One region of the Citrobacter sp. ANG330 genome, then DNA from elsewhere that is predicted to be linked to it. Evidence: riboswitches for the same ligand, from Rfam matches in the RefSeq annotation. Region 1 holds a riboswitch; the other holds the start of a gene.
What was found. Region 1 has a riboswitch for cobalamin ahead of QNN88_RS02820 (cobyrinate a,c-diamide synthase). Riboswitches for the same ligand answer to the same signal wherever they lie in the genome.
Positions count from the first base shown of each region.

Region 2: linked by a shared signal. The riboswitch ahead of btuB (TonB-dependent vitamin B12 receptor BtuB) and the one ahead of QNN88_RS02820 (cobyrinate a,c-diamide synthase) in region 1 are both predicted to bind cobalamin.

Region 1 covers NZ_JASJUI010000001.1:538,882-549,525, reverse strand. Annotated here, with positions in the region: gene pduB (propanediol utilization microcompartment protein PduB) at 1-56, opposite strand, end outside; gene pduA (propanediol utilization microcompartment protein PduA) at 53-337, opposite strand; gene pduF (propanediol diffusion facilitator PduF) at 861-1,670, shown strand; gene pocR (transcriptional regulator PocR) at 1,874-2,791, shown strand; cobalamin riboswitch at 3,085-3,260, shown strand; gene QNN88_RS02820 (cobyrinate a,c-diamide synthase) at 3,349-4,728, shown strand; gene cbiB (adenosylcobinamide-phosphate synthase CbiB) at 4,725-5,684, shown strand; gene QNN88_RS02810 (cobalt-precorrin-8 methylmutase) at 5,697-6,329, shown strand; gene cbiD (cobalt-precorrin-5B (C(1))-methyltransferase CbiD) at 6,326-7,465, shown strand; gene QNN88_RS02800 (cobalt-precorrin-7 (C(5))-methyltransferase) at 7,459-8,064, shown strand; gene QNN88_RS02795 (decarboxylating cobalt-precorrin-6B (C(15))-methyltransferase) at 8,054-8,623, shown strand; gene QNN88_RS02790 (cobalt-precorrin-4 methyltransferase) at 8,616-9,389, shown strand; gene cbiG (cobalt-precorrin 5A hydrolase) at 9,370-10,425, shown strand; gene QNN88_RS02780 (precorrin-3B C(17)-methyltransferase) at 10,425-10,644, shown strand, end outside.
Region 2 covers NZ_JASJUI010000011.1:239-10,882, reverse strand. Annotated here, with positions in the region: gene QNN88_RS19400 (ABC transporter permease) at 1-390, shown strand, start outside; gene QNN88_RS19395 (L-ribulose-5-phosphate 3-epimerase) at 390-1,271, shown strand; gene QNN88_RS19390 (FGGY-family carbohydrate kinase) at 1,282-2,769, shown strand; gene oxyR (DNA-binding transcriptional regulator OxyR) at 3,031-3,948, shown strand; gene sthA (Si-specific NAD(P)(+) transhydrogenase) at 3,931-5,331, opposite strand; gene fabR (HTH-type transcriptional repressor FabR) at 5,530-6,183, shown strand; gene QNN88_RS19370 (YijD family membrane protein) at 6,180-6,539, shown strand; gene trmA (tRNA (uridine(54)-C5)-methyltransferase TrmA) at 6,632-7,732, opposite strand; cobalamin riboswitch at 7,847-8,038, shown strand; gene btuB (TonB-dependent vitamin B12 receptor BtuB) at 8,103-9,941, shown strand; gene murI (glutamate racemase) at 9,886-10,644, shown strand, end outside.

The DNA of each region.
Region 1 (10,644 bases):
GCCACACGGGCAATGACCTGCGCCATGATCTGTTCAACCAGTTCATTGCTGCTCATGGGTTAATTCCCTTCGGTAAGATTTTTTCAACATCGGTATGAGGGCGTGGAATCACGTGTACGGCTTTCACTTCCCCCACGTTGCGCGCAGCAGCAGCGCCAGCATCGGTCGCCGCTTTTACGGCACCGACATCACCGCGAACGATGACGGTTACCAGCCCTGAGCCAATTTTTTCGTAGCCGACCAACATGACATTGGCTGACTTCACCATGGCATCTGCGGCCTCTATGGCGGCAGTTAAGCCCCTGGTTTCTACCATTCCTAATGCTTCTTGTTGCATAAAGACCTCGCCTGGGTTTGTCCCGATACTCATGACTATAAAAAGAAGCGAGGAAAAAGAATGGCTGACTTATCAGTCAGGGCGAAAAATTAGTGGGCTGCGAATGTGACAAACTTGCCTTGTTGTATTTTATCTTGCTGTTTTTATTGGTTTTGATAATTTTAACGGATGTGATATTTTGGTTTTTGCTATTCCATATTTACATTTTTGAGGGTGACAGTATTAATTTAATTTGTTATGCGAGAAAATCGATTTGTGACATTGATTGGAAAAGAAGAATCTGCAAATAACGAAATTTTATTATTCTGAATCGTCCTGGTTAATTACATTCAGGCACTCTGTGCGCTGCCTCTGAATAAATGAATGGCAAGAAATTGCTATAACAACACGATTTTTCCAGGCCTTAACCTGTTCAGTTTGCCAACAATTTTCAGCGACCTCTTTCTATAGTAGGTAGCGTTGTACTCTACGACCAGCAAGGGTCCGCTGGTAAGGACACGAACGCTTCTAAGAAGGTGTCACAATGAATGATTCACTGAAAGCGCAATGCATTGCCGAGTTTTTGGGTACCGGGTTATTTTTGTTTTTTGGTATCGGCTGCCTTAGCGCACTGAAAGTCGCAGGCGCCAGTCTGGGTCTCTGGGAAATTTGTATCATTTGGGGTCTGGGAATTTCGCTTGCGGTTTATCTGACTGCCGGGATTTCCGGAGCGCACCTGAACCCGGCAATCACGGTTGCACTCTGGTTGTTTGCCTGCTTCCCGGGACGTAAAGTCCTGCCTTACACCATCGCGCAGGTTGCGGGGGCGTTTGGCGGTGCGGTGCTGGCTTATCTGCTTTACGGCAATTTATTCATCGAGTATGAAACTGCCCACAATATGGTTCGCGGCAGCGCAGATAGCCTCTATCTGGCCAGTATTTTCAGTACCTATCCGGCGGCCGCGCTGAGCGTGTGGCAGGCGGCAGGGGTCGAAATCGTCATCACCTCTATCCTGATGGGGTTGATTATGGCGCTGACCGACGATGGCAACGGTGTGCCTAAAGGGCCGCTGGCGCCGCTGCTGATCGGTATTCTGGTGGCGGTGATTGGGGCTTCCACTGGCCCATTAACAGGGTTTGCCATGAACCCGGCACGTGATTTTGGCCCTAAACTGTTCGCGTGGATGGCGGGCTGGGGCGATATCGCAATGACAGGCGGACGTGATATTCCGTACTTTATTGTGCCGATCATTGCGCCAGTGATTGGCGCTTGTGCTGGGGCCGCTGTCTATAAGTATCTCATTGGCAAAAATTTGCCCTGCAATACCTGTAAAATTGAAGAGTCGGACGCGTAATTCCAACGCGCCGGGCTATTATCACGTCTTTAATTTTTATTTCGTGATCTGCTTTCACGAACTGACTAAAAAGTCTCCCCACTCCGGGAGACTTTTGTTATTGTCCCTTCTACTTTCTGTCATTTACAGGGATAGGGATGATAAAAAGTAAATGTGAAATTTATGTTCTATTTATAACAATGGATTAACTGAGGGATTTTATCATGATTTCTGCGAGCACCCTGGACTCAGAACTCATTAATAAAATCGCACAGGATTTTGCGCAAGCAACCAGCCTGGCAGTTGTGGTTGTCAATATTCACGGTGATGAAATTTCTGAACTCTTTAACTTTACACCGTTTTGTCAGTTGATGCGTCAGCATCCGCAACACAGTACCCGGTGTCGGATGAGCGACCGCTGTGGTGGACTGGAAGCGTCAAAATCGGATCAACCCTGTATTTATCGCTGTCATGCCGGGTTAACCGATTTCTCTATTCCTCTTGTGATCGCAGGCCATCTTGTTGGGTTCGTCTTGTGCGGTCAGGTGCGCTTGCGTAACGATGACGGTGTCGATCTGGTTGATATCCTTAACGTTGATGATCGCTGGCAGGCCGATCCTCAACTGCTCAGCGAATTCAGCAATGTCCCGGAGATGGACTATTCTCGCGTCATGGCTTCTGCGGATCTGCTCAAACTCATTGTTGAAAACTGCCTCAAAAAACAACTGAATTTTGTGGTGATCAAAGACAGTACACAACCTGCGGAACCGGCACGCCCGGCCCGTGCCGCCAGCCCGCATGACAGCAAAATGAAAAAGGCGTTGCGTTATATTGATGCACATCTGTCTGACGATCTTCGTCTTGAAGATGTGGCCTCGCACGTTTACCTGAGCCCTTACTACTTCAGTAAACTGTTCAAAAAATATCAGGGCATTGGTTTTAACGCGTGGGTCAATCAGCAGCGCATGGCCAGTGCCAGAGAGCTGCTTTGCCACAGTGACTGGAGCATTGCCAGTATTGCCCGCAATTTAGGTTTTTCGCAAACCAGCTATTTTTGCAAAGTGTTCCGTCAGACATATCAGATTACGCCACAGGCCTACCGGCAAAAAATTAATGAAAACTTGCCTGCTGAATCGGCATAAATAGCAATATTTTGCTATTGCCGATTTTTGTTATTCCCGTGCAGGACGGCCATTTATAATGGTTAAATGTTTTTAGTACAGCAATAAATTGTCATAGCGCAATAAAATATCGCTCTTTACGCAATAAACTTCACCAGTTTTTATTTATGTGATGAGATACAGTGTCATTGTTGAGTTGTTTCATTATTCTTTGACATGACATTTCATTAAGAATCGTCTTATTGCGGCATTCTTTGTGATGAAAGAAATGCGCAGTGAATAACTATTGATGTGATGAGCAGAAATTAATCTGCACATCGTTAAAGCCGACAGGTTTGACACATTTGTGTCAGGGAAGGGGGTGAAAATCCCCCGCAGCCCCCGCTGCTGTGATGCTGACAACCCCGTAAAGACCACTGATCGCAAGATTGGGAAGGACGGGCGAGGAAGACGCTAAGCCAGAAGACCTACCTGTCGGATACTACCAACAACTTCGGTGGGAAGTGGGTTGCTCAGACACGTACAGTCGGAAGACTGGGTGTCAGTACATCCCTACCACCCTGAACAGGATCAGGGTCATGGCGGCAAAGCAGTACGCGTTTGTTCTGGCAGGAACCGGTAGTGGCTGTGGTAAAACCACGGTGACGCTGGGCTTGCTGAACGTGTTGAAACAACGTGGCTTACGCGTCCAGCCCTGCAAAGTCGGCCCTGACTATCTCGATACCGCCTGGCACACGGCCATTAGCGGCACGGCTTCCCGTAATCTCGACAGTTTCATGCTCTCCGAACCGATTCTTAATGCGCTTTTCTGCGAACAGATGCAGCAGGCAGATATTGCGGTGATCGAGGGGGTGATGGGACTGTATGACGGTTACGGCACTGACCCCAACTATTGCAGCACCGCCGCAATGGCAAAGCAGTTGGGCTGTCCGGTTATTCTGTTGGTGGACGGAAAAGCCGTGTCGACTTCCATTGCCGCCACGGTGATGGGCTTCCGGCATTTTGACCCGACGCTGAACATTGCCGGTGTTATCGCGAATCGCGTCAATAGCGAGTCTCACTTCCAGTTGCTGAAAACGGCCATCGAGCGCTATTGCGCCATTCCTGTGCTGGGTTATGTCCCGCGTGTTGATGGCGTTGCACTGCCTGAACGGCATCTTGGGCTGGTTACCGCGCGTGAGTCAGTGGTCAGTCAGCAGCCATGGCAGGATTTCGCCGCCACGCTTGAGCGCACGCTGGATATCGATCGGTTGCTGGCGTTAAGCCACCTTCAGACACTGCCGCAAGGCGAATGGCCAGAAAGTCTTGCACCCAACGCCGGTGAAGGGCTTACGCTGGCGATGGCCGATGACGAAGCCTTTAATTTTTACTATCCCGATAACGTCGCGCTGCTGACGCGTGCCGGCGTCAGAATTATCCGCTTCAGCCCACTTCATGACAGCCAGTTACCCGAATGCCAGATGGTCTGGCTGGGCGGCGGTTATCCCGAACTGCACGCAGCGGCGCTGGCGGCGAATACGACAATGCTGGCAAGCCTGCGCGAGGCGCACCAGCGCGGTGTTGCCATTTACGCCGAATGCGGCGGGTTAATGTACCTCGGCAGTTTGCTGGAAGATGTCGACGGGGTCGAGCATCACATGGCCGATATTATTCCTGGTCGCAGCAAAATGGGTAAACGACTGACCCGCTTTGGTTACTGCGAAGCGCAGGCCCTTCAGCCCACGCTGCTGGCCGCCGAAGGTGATGTGCTGCGCGGTCATGAATTTCATTATTCTGATTTCTTTCCTGAAACGCCCGCCGTGCTGGCCTGTCGCAAAGTCCGTGACGGGCAGACATTGCAGGCGTGGTCCGGCGGCTGGCAAAACGGCAACACTTTTGCCAGCTATCTGCACGTTCACTTTGCTCAACGTCCATCAATGCTTAATCACTGGCTCAATGCCGCGCGGGAGTCGTTATGACGCTGCTGGCATGGTGTGTGGCCTGGATTCTCGATGTGCTGCTTGGCGATCCGCAAAACTGGCCGCATCCGGTTCGCTGGATTGGCAATCTGATCAATGCCGTGCAGCGGATTATTCGCCGCTACTGTCATAGCGACCGGGCGCTGCGTATCGGCGGTGGGGTGATGTGGCTGGTGGTTGTGGGGCTGACGTGGGCAGTTGCCTGGGGCGTTTTGCTGCTGGCGTGGATGATTCACCCGTGGCTGGGTTGGGTCGTCGAAGTCTGGATGATCTTCACTGTGCTGGCCGGGCGTTGCCTGGCGAATGCGGCGCAGGACGTTGAACGTCCGCTGCGCGCAGAGAATCTTGCGCAAAGCCGGGAAAAACTCTCGTGGATTGTGGGTCGCGACACGTCGCAACTTAAGCCGGCGCAGATTAACCGGGCGGTCGTGGAAACCGTCGCGGAGAATACGGTTGATGGCATTATCGCGCCGCTGTTTTTCCTCTTCATTGGCGGGGCGCCGCTGGCGATGGCTTACAAAGCGGTCAATACCCTGGATTCCATGGTGGGCTACAAGCACGAAAAATACCGGGCGATTGGTATGGTCAGTGCGCGACTCGATGACGTCGCGAACTTCATTCCTGCACGTCTGAGCTGGCTGTTGTTGAGCGCCGCCGCCGTTCTTTGCCGTCTCGATGGCTCGCGCGCACTGCGTGTGGGCTGGCGGGATCGTTATAACCACAGCAGCCCCAACTGCGCCTGGGCAGAAGCCTCCGTTGCCGGGGCGCTGGGCATTCGGTTAGGTGGTCCGAACGATTACTTTGGCGAGCGCGTAGATAAACCGTGGATCGGTGACGCGCAGCGCGACATTTCCGTAGACGATATTTCCCAAACGATTCGACTGATGTGGGTTGCCTCAACGCTGGCTCTGGCGCTGTTCCTTGTGACGCGCTGGCTGGTGGTGGGTGTGGCCTGAGGATAAATGACTATGCAATACATCCAGCAACCCCAGACGATTGAAGCCAAAAGTTTCGACATCATTGGCGAGATAATTTCTGAAACGCGCCCGGAGTATCGGTTTGCCAGCCCGCTGCATGAAGCGATCATCAAACGGGTGATTCATACCACCGCTGACTTTGACTGGCTGGATATTCTGTGGTTTTCGGACGATGCGCTGGAGCAACTCTGCGCAGCACTAAGTCGCCCATCGGTTATCTATACCGACACCACGATGGCGCTTTCGGGAATCAATAAAACCCTGCTGGCGAAGTCGGGCGCGCAGTGCCGCTGCTATATCAGCGATCCACGCGTCGTGGCGCAGGCGAAGGCGCAGGAGATCACGCGCTCTATGGCGGCAGTGGACATTGCCGTAACCGAAGAGAGCGAGAAAGTGTTTGTCTTTGGCAACGCGCCTACCGCGCTGTTTCGCCTGCTGGAACATGATGTGGCGGTGAGTGGCGTCGTCGGCGTGCCGGTAGGGTTCGTCGGAGCGGCGGAATCTAAAGAGGCGCTGACGCACAGCTCGTTGCCCGCCATTGCCGCTCTCGGACGCAAAGGCGGCAGCAACGTCGCAGCAGCGATTATTAACGCCATGCTCTATCACATGCAGGGGGCGCGATGAGCGATCAGACTTTCGACGCGCCCGTCTGGCATAACGGCAAAGCGCTGCGCAAAGGTTACACCACTGGATCGTGCGCCACGGCGGCGGCAAAAGTCGCCGCGCTGATGGTTCTGCGCCAGCATCTGATCCATCAGGTTTCGATTGTCACACCCTCCGGCGTCACGCTTTGCCTGAACGTGGAATCTCCACACATTGAAGGACAGCAGGCCATTGCTGCGATTCGCAAGGACGGTGGCGATGATGTTGATGCCACCCACGGGATGTTGATTTTCGCCCGCGTCACGCTGAACGACAGTGGGGAAATCACACTGCAGGGCGGTGAAGGCGTCGGCACCGTCACGCGTAAGGGGATTGGTCTGCCTGTCGGTAGCGCAGCGATTAATCGCACGCCGCGACAGACCATTGAGTCCGCCGTACGTGAGGCGATTGGTCCGGCGCGCGGGGCGGAGATCGAGATTTTTGCCCCTGAAGGCGAAACGCGGGCGCAAAAAACCTACAACTCGCGCCTCGGTATTCTCGGTGGGATTTCCATTATCGGCACCACCGGCATTGTGACGCCGATGTCTGAAGAGAGCTGGAAGCGGTCGCTATCGCTGGAGCTGGAAATTAAGCGTGCCGCCGGGCTGGAGCGGGTGGTTCTGGTGCCGGGTAACCACGGTGAACGTTTCGTTCGCGAGCAGATGGGCATCGACAGCAACGTGGTGGTCACCATGAGCAACTTTGTCGGTTACATGATTGAAGAGGCAGTGCGGCTGGGATTTCGTCAAATTGTGTTAGTCGGCCACCCAGGCAAGCTCATCAAAATTGCCGCCGGGATCTTCCATACCCACAGCCATATTGCTGATGCGCGGATGGAAACACTGGTGGCGCATCTGGCGCTGCTTGGCGCACCGATGGAATTGCTGACGCTGGTGAGTGATTGCGATACCACCGAAGCGGCAATGGAACATATCGAGGCTTACGGCTTCCAGCATATCTACAACCACCTTGCCGGGCGTATCTGCCAGCGCGTGATGCAGATGCTGCGTTTTACCAAAAATCCGCCGACCTGCGACGCGATCATGTTTTCTTTTGATAACGAGGTGTTGGGTAGCAACAGGCCGATCGAAGCGATCGCTCAGGAGATGCAATGCTGACGGTGGTCGGAATGGGGCCTGCCGGTCTGCACCTGATGACGCCGGCGGCGCGCGCGGCGGTTGAAGAGGCCGATGTGCTGGTCGGCGGTAAGCGCCATTTGCAGCAGTTCCCGGACTTTCGCGGCGAGCAGTTTGCGCTCGGCGCCAACATTCCCGAACTGCTGGCATGGATTGAGACACATCAGGACAGAAAGGTGGTGATCCTGGCTTCCGGCGATCCGCTGTTTTACGGCATCGGTACGCGGATGGTGGCGCATTTTGGCATTACCCAGGTCCGCATCATTCCAGGTATCAGCGCGGTGCAGTATCTGTGCGCGCAGTCGGGAATCGACATGAATGACATGTGGCTCACCAGTAGTCACGGGCGTCGAGTCTGCTTCGACACGCTGGCGCAGCAGCGCAAAGTGGCGATGGTCACCGACGGTCAGTGCGGGCCGCGTGAAATTGCCGCGCAGCTGGTTGCACGGGGAAAGGGGGATTGCTGGATGGTGATTGGCGAAAACCTGGCGATGGAAAACGAACGGATCCACTGGCTGCGCGTCAGCGAGGTCCATGCCGAATATGAGATGAATGCAGTGGTGATCCTTGATGAAAGATGAGCTTTTCCTGCGTGGTGAGAAGGTGCCGATGACCAAAGAAGCGGTACGTGCGCTCGCTCTCGCAAAACTTGAACTGCACCGGGCCAGCCACCTGATTGATATCGGGGCCGGAACCGGCAGTGTGTCCATCGAAGCTGCGCTGCAGTTTCCGTCGCTGCATATCACGGCTATCGAGCGCAATCCGGCGGCGCTGCGTTTGCTGGACGAAAATCGTCAGCATTTTGCCTGCGCGAATATCGATATTTTGCCTGGGGAAGCGCCGATGATGATGACCGAGAAAGCCGATGCTGTCTTTATGGGCGGCAGCGGCGGTCATCTGACGGAGCTCATCGACTGGTCGATGCGCCAGTTACACGTTGGTGGACGTCTGGTGATGACCTTCATCCTACAGGAAAACCTCAACACCGCGCTGGCCCATCTGCAACAGCTCGGGGTAGAGGAGGTGGACTGCCTGCAAATGCAGATTTCGTCGCTGACCACGCTGGGCGTGGGTCACTATTTCAAACCGAACAATCCCGTTTTTGTCATCGCCTGTCAGAAGGAAGAACGCCATGTCTGAGACATTTGATCCCCGTTGTGTGTGGTTTGTTGGCGCAGGTCCGGGTGACCGGGAGTTGATTACCCTCAAGGGTTACCGGTTGCTGCAACAGGCGCAGGTGGTGATTTACGCCGGATCGCTGATTAATACCGAGTTGCTGGAGTATTGCCCGGAGGACGCAGAGTGCCACGACAGTGCAGAACTGCATCTTGAACAGATCCTCGAACTGATGGAAACCGGCGTGAAGGCCGGGAAAACGGTGGTGCGCCTGCAAACCGGCGACGTGTCGCTGTACGGTTCGGTGCGCGAACAGGGCGAAGAGCTCACCAAACGCGGCATCCCCTGGCAGGTAGTGCCGGGCGTCAGCGCTTTCCTCGGCGCGGCAGCGGAACTGGGTGTCGAATATACCGTACCGGAAGTTTCGCAGAGCCTGATTATCACCCGACTCGAAGGCCGCACGCCGGTGCCGGAGCGTGAACAACTGGAATCCTTCGCCAGCCACCAGACCTCAATGGCGATTTATCTCTCCGTCCAGCGCATTAATCGGGTGGCTGAACGCTTGATTGAGGGCGGTTATCCGGCAACCACGCCGGTCGCGGTCATCTACAAAGCGACCTGGCCGGAAAGTCAGACCGTACGCGGTACGCTGGCAGATATCGCCGATAAAGTGCGCGATGCCGGGATACGCAAAACGGCGCTCATTCTGGTCGGAAATTTCCTCGGGGATGAGTATCACTACTCCAGACTCTATGCAGCGGACTTTAGCCATGAATACCGTAAAGCCTGAATCAATCGCGCTGTTTTGCCTGACGCCCGGTGGGGTCACATTGGCGAAACGACTGGCCGCGATGTTGCCGCTGACCTGTTTTACCAGTGAAAAACTGCTGGAAGAGGGATTTTTACCCTTCGACGGCGGGTTTGCTCAGGCCGCACGTGACGCGTTTTCTACGTATTCCGCGTTGATTTTTATCGGTGCGACAGGCATTGCCGTGCGCGTACTGGCTCCGCTGGTCAACGACAAGTTCAGCGATCCGGCGGTGGTGGTGATCGACGAGCGCGGCCAGCATGTGATCAGCCTGCTTTCCGGTCACGCGGGAGGCGCGAACGCGCTGACCCGTTATCTCGCCGGCATGCTGGGCGCCGATCCGGTGATTACCACGGCGACCGACGTTAATGAGATGGCGGCGCTGGACACTCTTGCATTTCAACTCAATGCCCGGATGACTGACTTCCGTGCCGCGGTGAAAATCGTCAATCAGATGCTGGTGAGCAACCAGCGCGTGGGGCTGTGGTGGGATGAAGAACTGGATGAAGACGTCCGCCACTGCGATCGCCGGGGGTTTATCACCGTGTCCTCTCTCCAGCAACTGCCTGAACTGGATGCGCTGGTGTGCGTTACGTTGCGTAATGAACTGCCGACTATCCCGGTTCAACACTGGAAACTGGTGCCACAGCGGGTGGTCGCTGGCATTGGCTGCCGTCGCGATACGCCGTTCCCGCTGTTGGCAGCGCTGCTGGCCCGTCAGCTTGAAGCGCAGCGCTTCGATCCGCTGGCGCTGAAAGCCATCGGCAGCGTGTCGCTCAAGAAAGACGAAGAGGGGCTGATTCAGTTGGCCTCCTGCTGGCGCGTGCCGTTTGAAACCTTTACCGCTGACGCGCTGCGTGAGCATGAACATCACTTTCCGTCCTCACCGTTTGTGCGTCAAACGGTTGGTGTCGGAAGCGTCTCGGGTCCGGCAGCGTGGCTGCTGAGTCATGGGCAACTGACAGGCGAGACCCTGCGCGAGCAGGGCGTCACTATCACTTTGGGAGTTTCACACTGATGTTAACCGTAATCGGAATCGGACCCGGCTCACAGGCCATGATGACCATGGAAGCCGTTGAGGCCCTACAGGCGGCAGAAATTATTGTGGGTTACAAAACCTACACCCATCTCGTCAAAGCGTTTACCGGTGACAAGCAGGTGATCAAGACCGGGATGTGCAAAGAGATCGAGCGCTGCCATGCGGCGATTGAACTGGCGCAGGCCGGGCACAATGTGG
Region 2 (10,644 bases), on a different contig from region 1:
CACCGCGTGTTAATGGCGATTTATGCGATTTCCAGCCTGCTGTGCGTGCTGGCCGGGCTGATTATGCTGGCCCGCTTTAACTCTGCCCGCATGGGCTATGGCGATTCTTATCTGCTGCTGACGGTACTGGCGATTGTGCTGGGCGGCACCGATCCCTTCGGCGGCTCGGGCAAAGTCAGCCACGTGTTTTGCGCGCTGCTGGTATTACAGGTGATCGCCACCGGCCTGAGCCTGCTGGGCCTCAGCCTGCATTTCAATCTGGCGGTCTGGGGCATCACCCTTATTGCCGCGCTGGCGTTTAAGTTCTTTAAGCAAAAATGGCAGGCGCAGCGTGCCATGAATCACAGCCGAAAAGCGTTACAACAACTGGCCACTCGTGAGGGAAGATAATGCGTAGCCACCCGTTAGGTATTTATGAAAAGGCGCTACCCAGGAACACCAGTTGGGTAGAAAAACTGGCGCTGGCGAAATCATGCGGTTTCGATTTTGTCGAAATGTCGGTGGATGAGAGCGAAGAGCGGCTGGCGCGCCTCGACTGGTCACTGGCGGAGCGCATGGAAATCATCAGCGCGATCCAGAAAACCGGGGTGCGTATTCCAACAATGTGCTTATCCGCCCATCGCCGCTTCCCGTTCGGCAGCCACGATAGCCAGACTCGCCAGCAGGCGCGCTCTATCATGCAAAAAGCGCTGCGGCTGGCGCAGGATTTAGGGATACGCACCATCCAGCTTGCCGGTTATGACGTTTATTATGAGCCGCAGAATGCTGAAACCATCGCCTGGTTCGAGGATGCAATGGCCTGGACGGCGGAGCAGGCGGCTGCCGCGCAGGTGATGTGCGCCGTGGAGATCATGGACACGCCGTTTATTAACTCCATCAGTAAATGGAAAGTGCTGGATGAAAAAATTAACTCGCCGTGGTTCACCGTTTACCCCGACGTCGGCAACTTAACCGCCTGGGGCAACGAACTGGAGAGCGAGCTGGCGAAAGGCATCGACAGAATTGCTGCGATTCATCTCAAAGACACTTTTCCAGTGACGGCGGATTCGCCGGGCCAATTCCGCGATGTGCCCTTTGGCGAAGGATGCGTGGATTTTATCAAGCTGTTCAGGACGCTACGCCGCCTTAACTATCGGGGAACCTTCCTGATTGAGATGTGGACGGAAAAATCTGCCGAGCCGCTGCTGGAAATCATCCATGCGCGCCAGTGGATAGAGAGCAAGATGCAGGCGGCCGGTTGGTATGACGAACGGTCACTCATGGCAGGTTAAGGAGACGACGATGAGCCATTACTTTATCGGCATTGATTTGGGCGGCACCGTGACCAAAGCAGGGATTTACAGCGTCGAAGGTAGAGAAGTCACCGTTGCGGCCCAAACCTTGCCGCTGCTGAGCCCACAGGCGGGGTTTTGTGAGCGAGATATGAACGAGCTCTGGGCCACCACGTGCCTCGTGATTCAGCGCGCGCTGGCCGAAAGCCATATCGCGGCAGAACAGATCCGCGGGATTGGCTTTTCTGCACACGGTAAAGGACTTTATCTGGTCGATAAATCTGGCAAACCCGTACGTAATGGCATCGTCTCTTCGGATTCCAGGGCGCAGCCGCTGGTGGCTGCCTGGAAAGCGCAGGGCGTCGATCGCCAGGCGTATCCGCTCAGTTTGCAGCAGTTATGGCCTTCTCACCCGGCGGCGCTGCTGGCCTGGCTGAAACAGCATGAACCCGAGAACTACGCGCGGACGGGCTACATCCTGATGGCGCACGACTATATTCGTTACTGCCTGACGGATAACCTTGCCTGTGAAGAGACCAATATCTCCGGGAGCCAGCTGTTTAATCAACAGCGTAATGAGTTCGACCCCGCGCTGTTCGCGCTGTTTGGTATCGAGGAAATGGTGAACTGCACGCCGGGCGTCATTGGTTCCGCCGATCTGGCCGGGCAGGTGACCGCCGATGCCGCTGCGTTATGCGGGCTGAAGGCGGGGACGCCCGTGTTTGGCGGGTTTTTTGACGTGGTTGGCGCGGCCATCACCTCTGGGGTGCATGACAGCTCGCATCTCAGCGCGGTAGCGGGCACCTGGTCTATCGCTACCCGGGTATTCGATCGTATTGTTCCGGCGGATTACCCCTATGTGTGGGGGAAATTCAGCATTCCGGGGCAGTATTTCGCCCATGAAGGCAGCCCGACCTCCGCCAGCAACCTGACCTGGTTTATCAACCAGTTTTTCCCGGCGCTCGCCAACGATCACGATACGCTTAACCGGTGGGCGGAGCAGGGGTATCAGAAGCCGGACAGCATTCTGTTTTTCCCCTGGCTGTACGGCTCTAACTATTGCGATTCCTTAAGCGGCGGCTTTCTCGGGCTGGCAGGGCATCACGATGCGGCAGACATGGTTTATGCCATCTATCAGGGCATAGTGTTCTCGCATTTACTGCATCAGGACCGGATGCTGCAACTCAGTGGCGAAACCCAGGCGATTCGCTTTACCGGCGGGCCAACGCATTCGCGCATCTGGATGCAGATGTTTTGCGACGCCAGCAATCTGCCGCTTGAAATTGTCGATATCGAACAGTCCGGGTGCCGGGCGGCGGCAATGTGTGCCGCCGTCGGCGCGGGGGAGTATGCAGGATTCGCGCAGGCGATTAACGCCACTCTGCCGACGGTAATCCGCCTTGAGCCGGATGCCGCGAAGCACAGCATGCTGCGTAGCCGGTTTGCGCAATTCAAACGCGTTGCGGATGCGCTGAGCGCAGTTAGTCAAAAATCATAACGTTGTCGGGCCTTATCTCAGCCTGGCGGGATGCCAGGCTTTTTTACGCAAAAAAAATGCGGACCACGGGGTCCGCAAACGTTCACGTTGGCTTTAGTTATTTGGGTAGAGAGAGACTCTCTGAACGGGCAGTGGCTTCAAGGGTTAAACGATACCGCTCCGTTTCTGTGATGTATTATTAATCAGAATGCTTGATAGGGATAATCGTTCGTTGCTATGCTACCTATCGCCATGAACTATCGTGGCGTTGGAGGATGAATAATGAATATTCGTGATCTTGAATACCTGGTGGCATTAGCCGAACATCGGCATTTCCGGCGTGCGGCGGACTCCTGTCACGTCAGCCAGCCAACGCTTAGCGGGCAAATCCGCAAGCTGGAAGATGAACTGGGCGTGATGCTGCTGGAGCGTACGAGTCGTAAAGTGCTGTTCACTCAGGCCGGTTTGTTGCTGGTGGATCAGGCGCGCACCGTGCTGCGTGAGGTCAAAGTGCTCAAGGAGATGGCAAGCCAACAGGGTGAGACCATGTCTGGCCCGCTGCACATTGGTTTGATTCCCACCGTCGGCCCTTATCTGTTGCCGCATATTATCCCAATGCTGCACCAGTCTTTCCCGAAGCTGGAAATGTATCTGCATGAAGCGCAGACCCATCAGTTGCTGGCGCAACTGGACAGCGGCAAGCTCGACTGCGTGATTCTGGCGCTGGTGAAAGAGAGTGAGGCCTTTATTGAAGTGCCGCTGTTCGACGAGCCAATGCTGCTGGCAATCTATGAAGATCACCCGTGGGCGAATCGCGAATGCGTGCCGATGTCCGACCTGGCAGGTGAAAAACTGTTGATGCTGGAGGACGGTCACTGTCTGCGCGATCAGGCGATGGGCTTCTGCTTCGAAGCCGGTGCTGACGAAGACACCCACTTCCGTGCGACCAGTCTGGAAACGCTGCGTAACATGGTGGCGGCAGGCAGCGGGATTACTCTTCTGCCAGCGCTGGCGGTTCCGCAAGAACGCAAACGTGATGGCGTGGTGTATCTGCCTTGCATTAAGCCTGAACCGCGCCGTACGGTGGGGCTGGTTTATCGTCCGGGATCACCGCTGCGCAGCCGCTATGAGCAACTGGCAGAGGCCATCCGTGGTGCGATGGATGGCCATTTCGACAAGGCGTTAAAAAAGGCGGTTTAAGCCATTTAGCGCCGCTACCCGATAGGCTTCCGCCATGGTCGGGTAGTTAAAGGTGGTGTTAACGAAGTACTCAATTGTGTTACCACCACCTTTCTGCTCCATAATCGCCTGACCGATGTGAATAATTTCGGCTGCGCGCTCACCAAAGCAGTGAATCCCCAGAATTTCTTTCGTTTCCCGATGGAACAAAATCTTCAGCGTGCCTACGTTCATGCCAACGATTTGCGCGCGCGCCAGGTGTTTAAACTGAGCGCGGCCCACTTCGTAAGGCACTTTCATCGCCGTCAGTTGCTGTTCAGTTTTGCCAACGGAACTGATTTCCGGAATGGTGTAAATGCCGGTCGGGATATCTTCGATCAGGTGCGCGTTCGCTTCCCCTTTCACCAGCGCCTGAGCGGCAATGCGTCCCTGGTCGTATGCAGCGGACGCCAGGCTCGGGTAGCCAATCACATCACCGACGGCATAAACGTGCGGCAGGGCAGTCTGGTACATGCTGTTGACCTTGAGCTGACCACGGCTGTCGGTTTCCAGACCGATATTCTGTAACGCCAGAGAATCGGTGTTCCCGGTACGACCATTGGCATACAACAGGCAGTCGGCTTTCAGTTTCTTACCCGACTTCAGGTGCATGATCACGCCGTCGTCGCAGCCTTCGATCTTCTCATACTCTTCATTGTGGCGAATGACGACGCCGCTGTTCCAGAAGTGGTAAGAGAGGGAGTCAGACATCTCCTGATCGAGGAACGCCAGCAGACGGTCACGGGTATTGATGAGATCAACTTTGACCTCCATTCCCCGGAAGATCGACGCATATTCGCAGCCAATCACCCCGGCACCATAAATAATGACGTGACGAGGCTCGTGATGCAGGCTGAGGATCGAATCGCTGTCATAAATGCGCGGGTGCGCGAAGTCCACGTCTGCCGGATGATAAGGGCGCGATCCGCAGGCAATGACAAATTTTTCTGCCGTCAGGGTTTCAACCGTACCATCATGACATTCCAGCGCCAGCGTATGTTCGTCAACAAAATGGGCGTTGCCCTGCAAGATCTCGCAGTGGTTACGCTCATAAAAACCCTGTCGCATCCGTGTTTGCTGATTAATCACGTTATCGGCATGGTTGAGAATGTCGGCGAAGGAGGAACGAAGCAGGCGGGAATGATCGCTGTAAAGGGGGTTCTGATTGAATTCGATAATACGACTGACTGCATGACGGAGCGCTTTCGATGGGATGGTACCCCAGTGGGTACAACCGCCGCCAACGTTATGATAACGCTCGATAACGGCAACGCGAGCTCCTTGCTTAACCAGACCCATTGCAGCGCCTTCGCCGCCGGGGCCGGAACCTATAACTATGGCATCGTAATCGTAGGAATGTGGCATGGTAAGGCTTACCTGTTCTTATACATAAAAGCAACAGAATAGTAACATCATTGCGGGGATAACCCAATTATCGTTGTGCTTTTTTGCGAAGCCGAAGCACAAACTGCGCGTAAACAATCATTCACAAAGCTGAACAAACAGATTAACTTTGAACTCTGGTATAGTGCCGGACAAGGCATATGGAAGGATTCAGACATCGTGATGGGCGTTAGAGCGCAGCAAAAAGAAAAAACCCGGCGTTCGCTGGTCGAAGCCGCATTTAGTCAACTGAGCGCGGAGCGTAGCTTTGCCAGTCTCAGTTTACGCGAAGTTGCACGCGAAGCGGGCATTGCGCCAACCTCCTTTTATCGTCATTTCCGTGATGTTGATGAACTCGGCCTGACCATGGTCGATGAAAGCGGTCTGATGCTGCGTCAGTTGATGCGCCAGGCACGCCAGCGTATCGCCAAGGGCGGGAGTGTGATCCGCACCTCGGTCTCTACATTTATGGAGTTCATCGGTAACAACCCCAACGCCTTCCGTTTATTATTGCGTGAACGTTCTGGCACCTCAGCCGCGTTTCGTGCCGCTGTTGCGCGCGAAATCCAGCACTTTATCGCGGAACTTGCGGACTATCTGGAAATCGAAAACCATATGCCGCGTGCGTTTACTGAAGCGCAGGCCGAAGCGATGGTAACGATTGTCTTCAGTGCGGGCGCCGAGGCGCTGGACGTGGGCGCGGAACAGCGCCGGCAGTTAGAAGAGCGACTGGTACTGCAACTGCGCATGATTTCGAAAGGCGCGTATTACTGGTATCGCCGTGAACAAGAGAAGATGACCCTCATTCCAGGTAACGTGAAGGAAGAGCAATGAAACAGTCAGTTCAGGATAAAGGTACGCTGTTGCTGGCGCTGGTCGCTGGCTTGTCGATCAATGGCACATTCGCGGCGCTGTTTAGCTCCATCGTGCCGTTCTCTGTATTTCCAATTATTTCGCTGGTGCTGACGGTGTACTGTCTGCATCAACGTTATCAGAATCGCACCATGCCTGTGGGTTTGCCGGGCCTGTCTGCCGCCTGCTTTATTCTCGGCGTTCTGCTTTACAGCACCGTGGTGCGCGCGGAATATCCGGATATCGGTTCCAACTTCTTCCCGGCCGTGCTGTCGGTCATTCTGGTCTTCTGGATCGGCGTGAAAATGCGTAATCGCAAGCAGGAAGTGTCGGAATAAAAACTGTCTATGTCCAGGCCGGATAAGGCATGTATGCCACTATCCGGCGCTGGATTGCCTGATGGCGCTGCGCTTATCAGGCCTACAACGTATCACTTCGCCGTCAACAATACCCCACACTCCATATGGTGCGTATACGGAAACTGATCGAACAGCGCCAGGCGTGACACCGTATGCGTCTGGCTTAATGTTTCCAGGTTTTTGCACAGCGTCTGGGGGTTACAGGAGATGTACAGAATGCGCGGATACGCCTGCACCATTTTCTCCGTCTCGCTGTCCAGACCACTGCGCGGCGGATCGACAAAAATCGTTTCACACTGATAGCTTTTCAGGTCAATACCCTGCAAGCGGTTAAATTCACGCACGCCGTTCATCGCCTGAGTAAACTCTTCCGCCGCCATGCGGATAATCTGCACGTTATTAATCTGATTCGCCGCAATGTTGTATTGCGCGGCGGCAACAGACGGTTTGGCGATTTCTGTTGCCAGTACGCGGTCAAAATTGCGTGCCAGCGCTAAAGAAAAGTTGCCGTTACCGCAGTACAGTTCGAGCAGATCGCCTTTCGAGCCTTTAGTCACATCCAGCGCCCATTCCAGCATCTGAATGTTCATGGCCGCATTCGGCTGCGTAAAGCTGTTTTCGACCTGACGATAGATCATCTCTTTGCCTGCAACCGGCAAACGTTCATCAATGTAGTCCTGATCCAGCGCGATTTTGGTTTTTGTCGCGCGGCCAATCAAATGCACGTTCAGGTTCTGCGCACGCAGGGCGTCGCGGAGCGCTTCGGCAGCTTCACGCCATTCGTCGTCCAGCTTTTTATGATACAGCAGCGAAACCACTGCCTGATTACTCATGGTGGTGAGGTAATCAATCTGGAACAGTTTATGGCGCAGCACGCGGTTGTCGCGTACGCCAGCGATCATCGCGGTCATCAATTGATTAATCAGTTCACTCGCCGCCGGAAAGCTGTCGACGCGAATTCGGCTTTTGCTCTGTTGATCGAAAATGATGTGATAGAGGTCATCACCGTCATGCCAGATGCGGAATTCAGCACGCATACGGTAGTGGCTGACCGGTGAACGAAACACTTCCGGGACAAGGTCAGAAAAGGGCGCCATCATACTCTGCAAGCGCACCACTTTTTCGGCGAGCTGCGCGTCATACTGTTCTGTCGGAAGGTGTTCGGGGGTCATGATGTATCCTGAAAAATAAAAGTACGCGGGGATTGTAGGGATTGCTCAACAGATGTCCAGTCATTGATGAACTCTCATATTTAACAAACGCGCTGGACAGTAAGATGTTACAAACTGTAGCATCCGTGTGCCGGTCCTGTGAGTTAATAGGGAATCCAGTGTAAATCTGGAGCTGACGCGCAGCGGTAAGGAAAGGTGAGATGAGAGCGTAAGCAGACACTGCCTGTTGGGTGGGAAGTCTTCATCTCTTATTATCCGTGGATAACCTTCCAAGCCCGAAGACCTGCCGGCTAACGTCGCAACTGGTTTTCATCATCGCGTACTATCGGTGGGACCTGCGGCATCCTTCTTCTATTGTGGATGCTTTACAATGATTAAAAAAACATCGCTGCTGACGGCGCTCTCCGTCACGGCTTTTTCGGGCTGGGCACAGGATGCCACCCCTGACACGCTTGTCGTGACAGCAAACCGTTTTCAACAACCTGTTAATACCGTTCTGGCTCCGACCGATATTGTCACTCGCGAGGATATCGATCGCTGGCAGTCCCGAACCGTTCTTGATGTCATGCGCCGTTTGCCTGGCGTGGATGTGGCGCAGAATGGCGGGATGGGGCAAAGCTCTTCTTTGTTTGTACGCGGCACCGAAGCGAAACACGTTCTGGTGCTAGTCGATGGTATTCCGGTCGCCCGTCCGGGCATTACCAATAATTCCGATATTGACCAGATCCCGGTTTCGCTGGTGCAGCGCATTGAGTATATCCGTGGTCCGCGTTCAGCCATTTATGGCTCCGGCGCCATTGGCGGCGTAGTGAACATCATCACCATGACGGGTGAAGAACGTTCGCAGATTAATGCGGGCATGGGGTCGAACGGCTATCAGCAATATGACGGTACATACCGTCAGCGTTTTGGCGATACCGTGGTAACGGCGGCCGGGGCTTATCAGACCACCAAAGGTTTCGATGTTCAGCCTCGCTCCAGCTACAGCGGCGACAGCGATCGCGATGGTTATCGCAATAAACTCTTCTGGGGTGGCGTTGAGCACAAATTTAACGATCAATTTGATGGCTACTTCCGTGGCTACGGTTACGCCAGTAATGCCGATTACGACCAGGGGAACTGGGGATATGACGGCGGAAACGACGAGCACCAGAATTACACTCAGTCGTGGGATACGGGGCTGCGCTTCAATTCCGGGATCTACTCGTCACAACTGGTCGCTAACTACCAGCGTATTAAGGACTATAACTACAGCAGCCTGAACGGGCGCTATGCGACAGGTTATAGCCTTGATGACATGGAACAGCGTTACGTCCAGTGGGGCAACAACGTTATTGTCGGGCACGGCGCTCTCAGTGCTGGCGTCGACTGGAAACAAGAAAAGCTGATGTCCTTTGGCGAATACGGGACTGACAACTACAAGCGTGATAACACGGGACTTTATCTGACCGGGCAACAGCAGATTGATAGCGTGACGCTGGAAGCGTCAGGCCGTGAAGACCATGACGACCAGTTTGGCTGGCACGGTACCTGGCAAACAGCGGCGGGCTGGCAGTTTATTGATGACTACAAGGTGACGCTCTCTTATGGCACAGGCTTCCTTGCGCCTTCACTGGGACAACAGTTTGGTGCAGAGCGCTTTGGTATTGCTTCTAACCCGAATCTGAAACCGGAGGAGTCGAAGCAGTGGGAAGCCGGATTAGAAGGGATGACCGGTCCGCTTGACTGGCGTCTGTCGACCTATCGCTACAAAATTCAGAACCTGATCGACTACAACAACAATACCTACTTCAACGTCAAATCCGCGACCATCAAAGGTCTCGAATGGACGGGGAACCTGACGACCGGGCCGGTCGATCATCGCTTAACGTTGCAATATGTTGATCCGCGTGATGATGAAACCGATCAGCAGCTTTATCGTCGCGCTAAACAGCAGGTGAAGTATGAGCTAAGCGGACAGGTCTACGATCTGGGCTGGGATGTGACCTATCAGTATATCGGTGAACGTTACGATTACGACTATGATAATTCCCGTAAGGTGAAAATGGGGGGACTGAGCGTGTGGGACATCGGACTTTCATATCCGCTCACCTCACATCTCACAGTTCGTGGTAAAATAGCCAACCTGTTCGACAAAGATTACGAGACAGTTTATGGCTACCAAACTGCAGGACGGGAATATACCTTGTCTGGCAGCTACACCTTCTGATCCACGTCCCACCGTGCTGGTATTTGATTCCGGTGTCGGTGGGTTGTCGGTCTATGATGAGATCCGGCATCTCCTGCCGGATCTCCACTATATCTATGCTTTCGATAACGTGGCTTTTCCTTATGGGGAGAAGAGTGAAGCGTTTATCGTTGAGCGCGTTGTTGAGATCGTGACGGCGGTACAGCAGCGTTATCCTCTCTCCCTGGCCGTTATCGCCTGTAACACGGCCAGCACGGTCTCTCTTCCTGCCTTGCGTGAGAAGTTTGCTTTCCCGGTTGTGGGCGTGGTGCCGGCGATCAAACCGGCGGCGCGTCTGACGGCGAATGGGGTTGTCGGGCTTATGGCAACGCGCGGGACGGTGAAGCGCCCTTATACGCATGAACTGATTGCGCGCTTTGCGAATGAGTGCCAGATAGCCATGCTGGGGTCCGCAGAGCTGGTGGAACTGGCGGAAGCGAAGTTGCACGGCAATCCCGTGCCGCTGGAAGAGCTGCAACGTATCCTGCGCCCGTGGCTGCGGATGCCGGAGCCTCCTGATACGGTGGTGCTTGGTTGCACCCACTTCCCGTTGTTGCAGGAAGAACTCTTACAGGTCCTTCCTGAAGGAACGCGACTGGTGGATTCTGGAGCGGCTATTGCGCGTCGGACTGCCTGGCTGCTGGAGCATGAAGCGCCGGATGCGAAATCAGCAGATGCCAATATT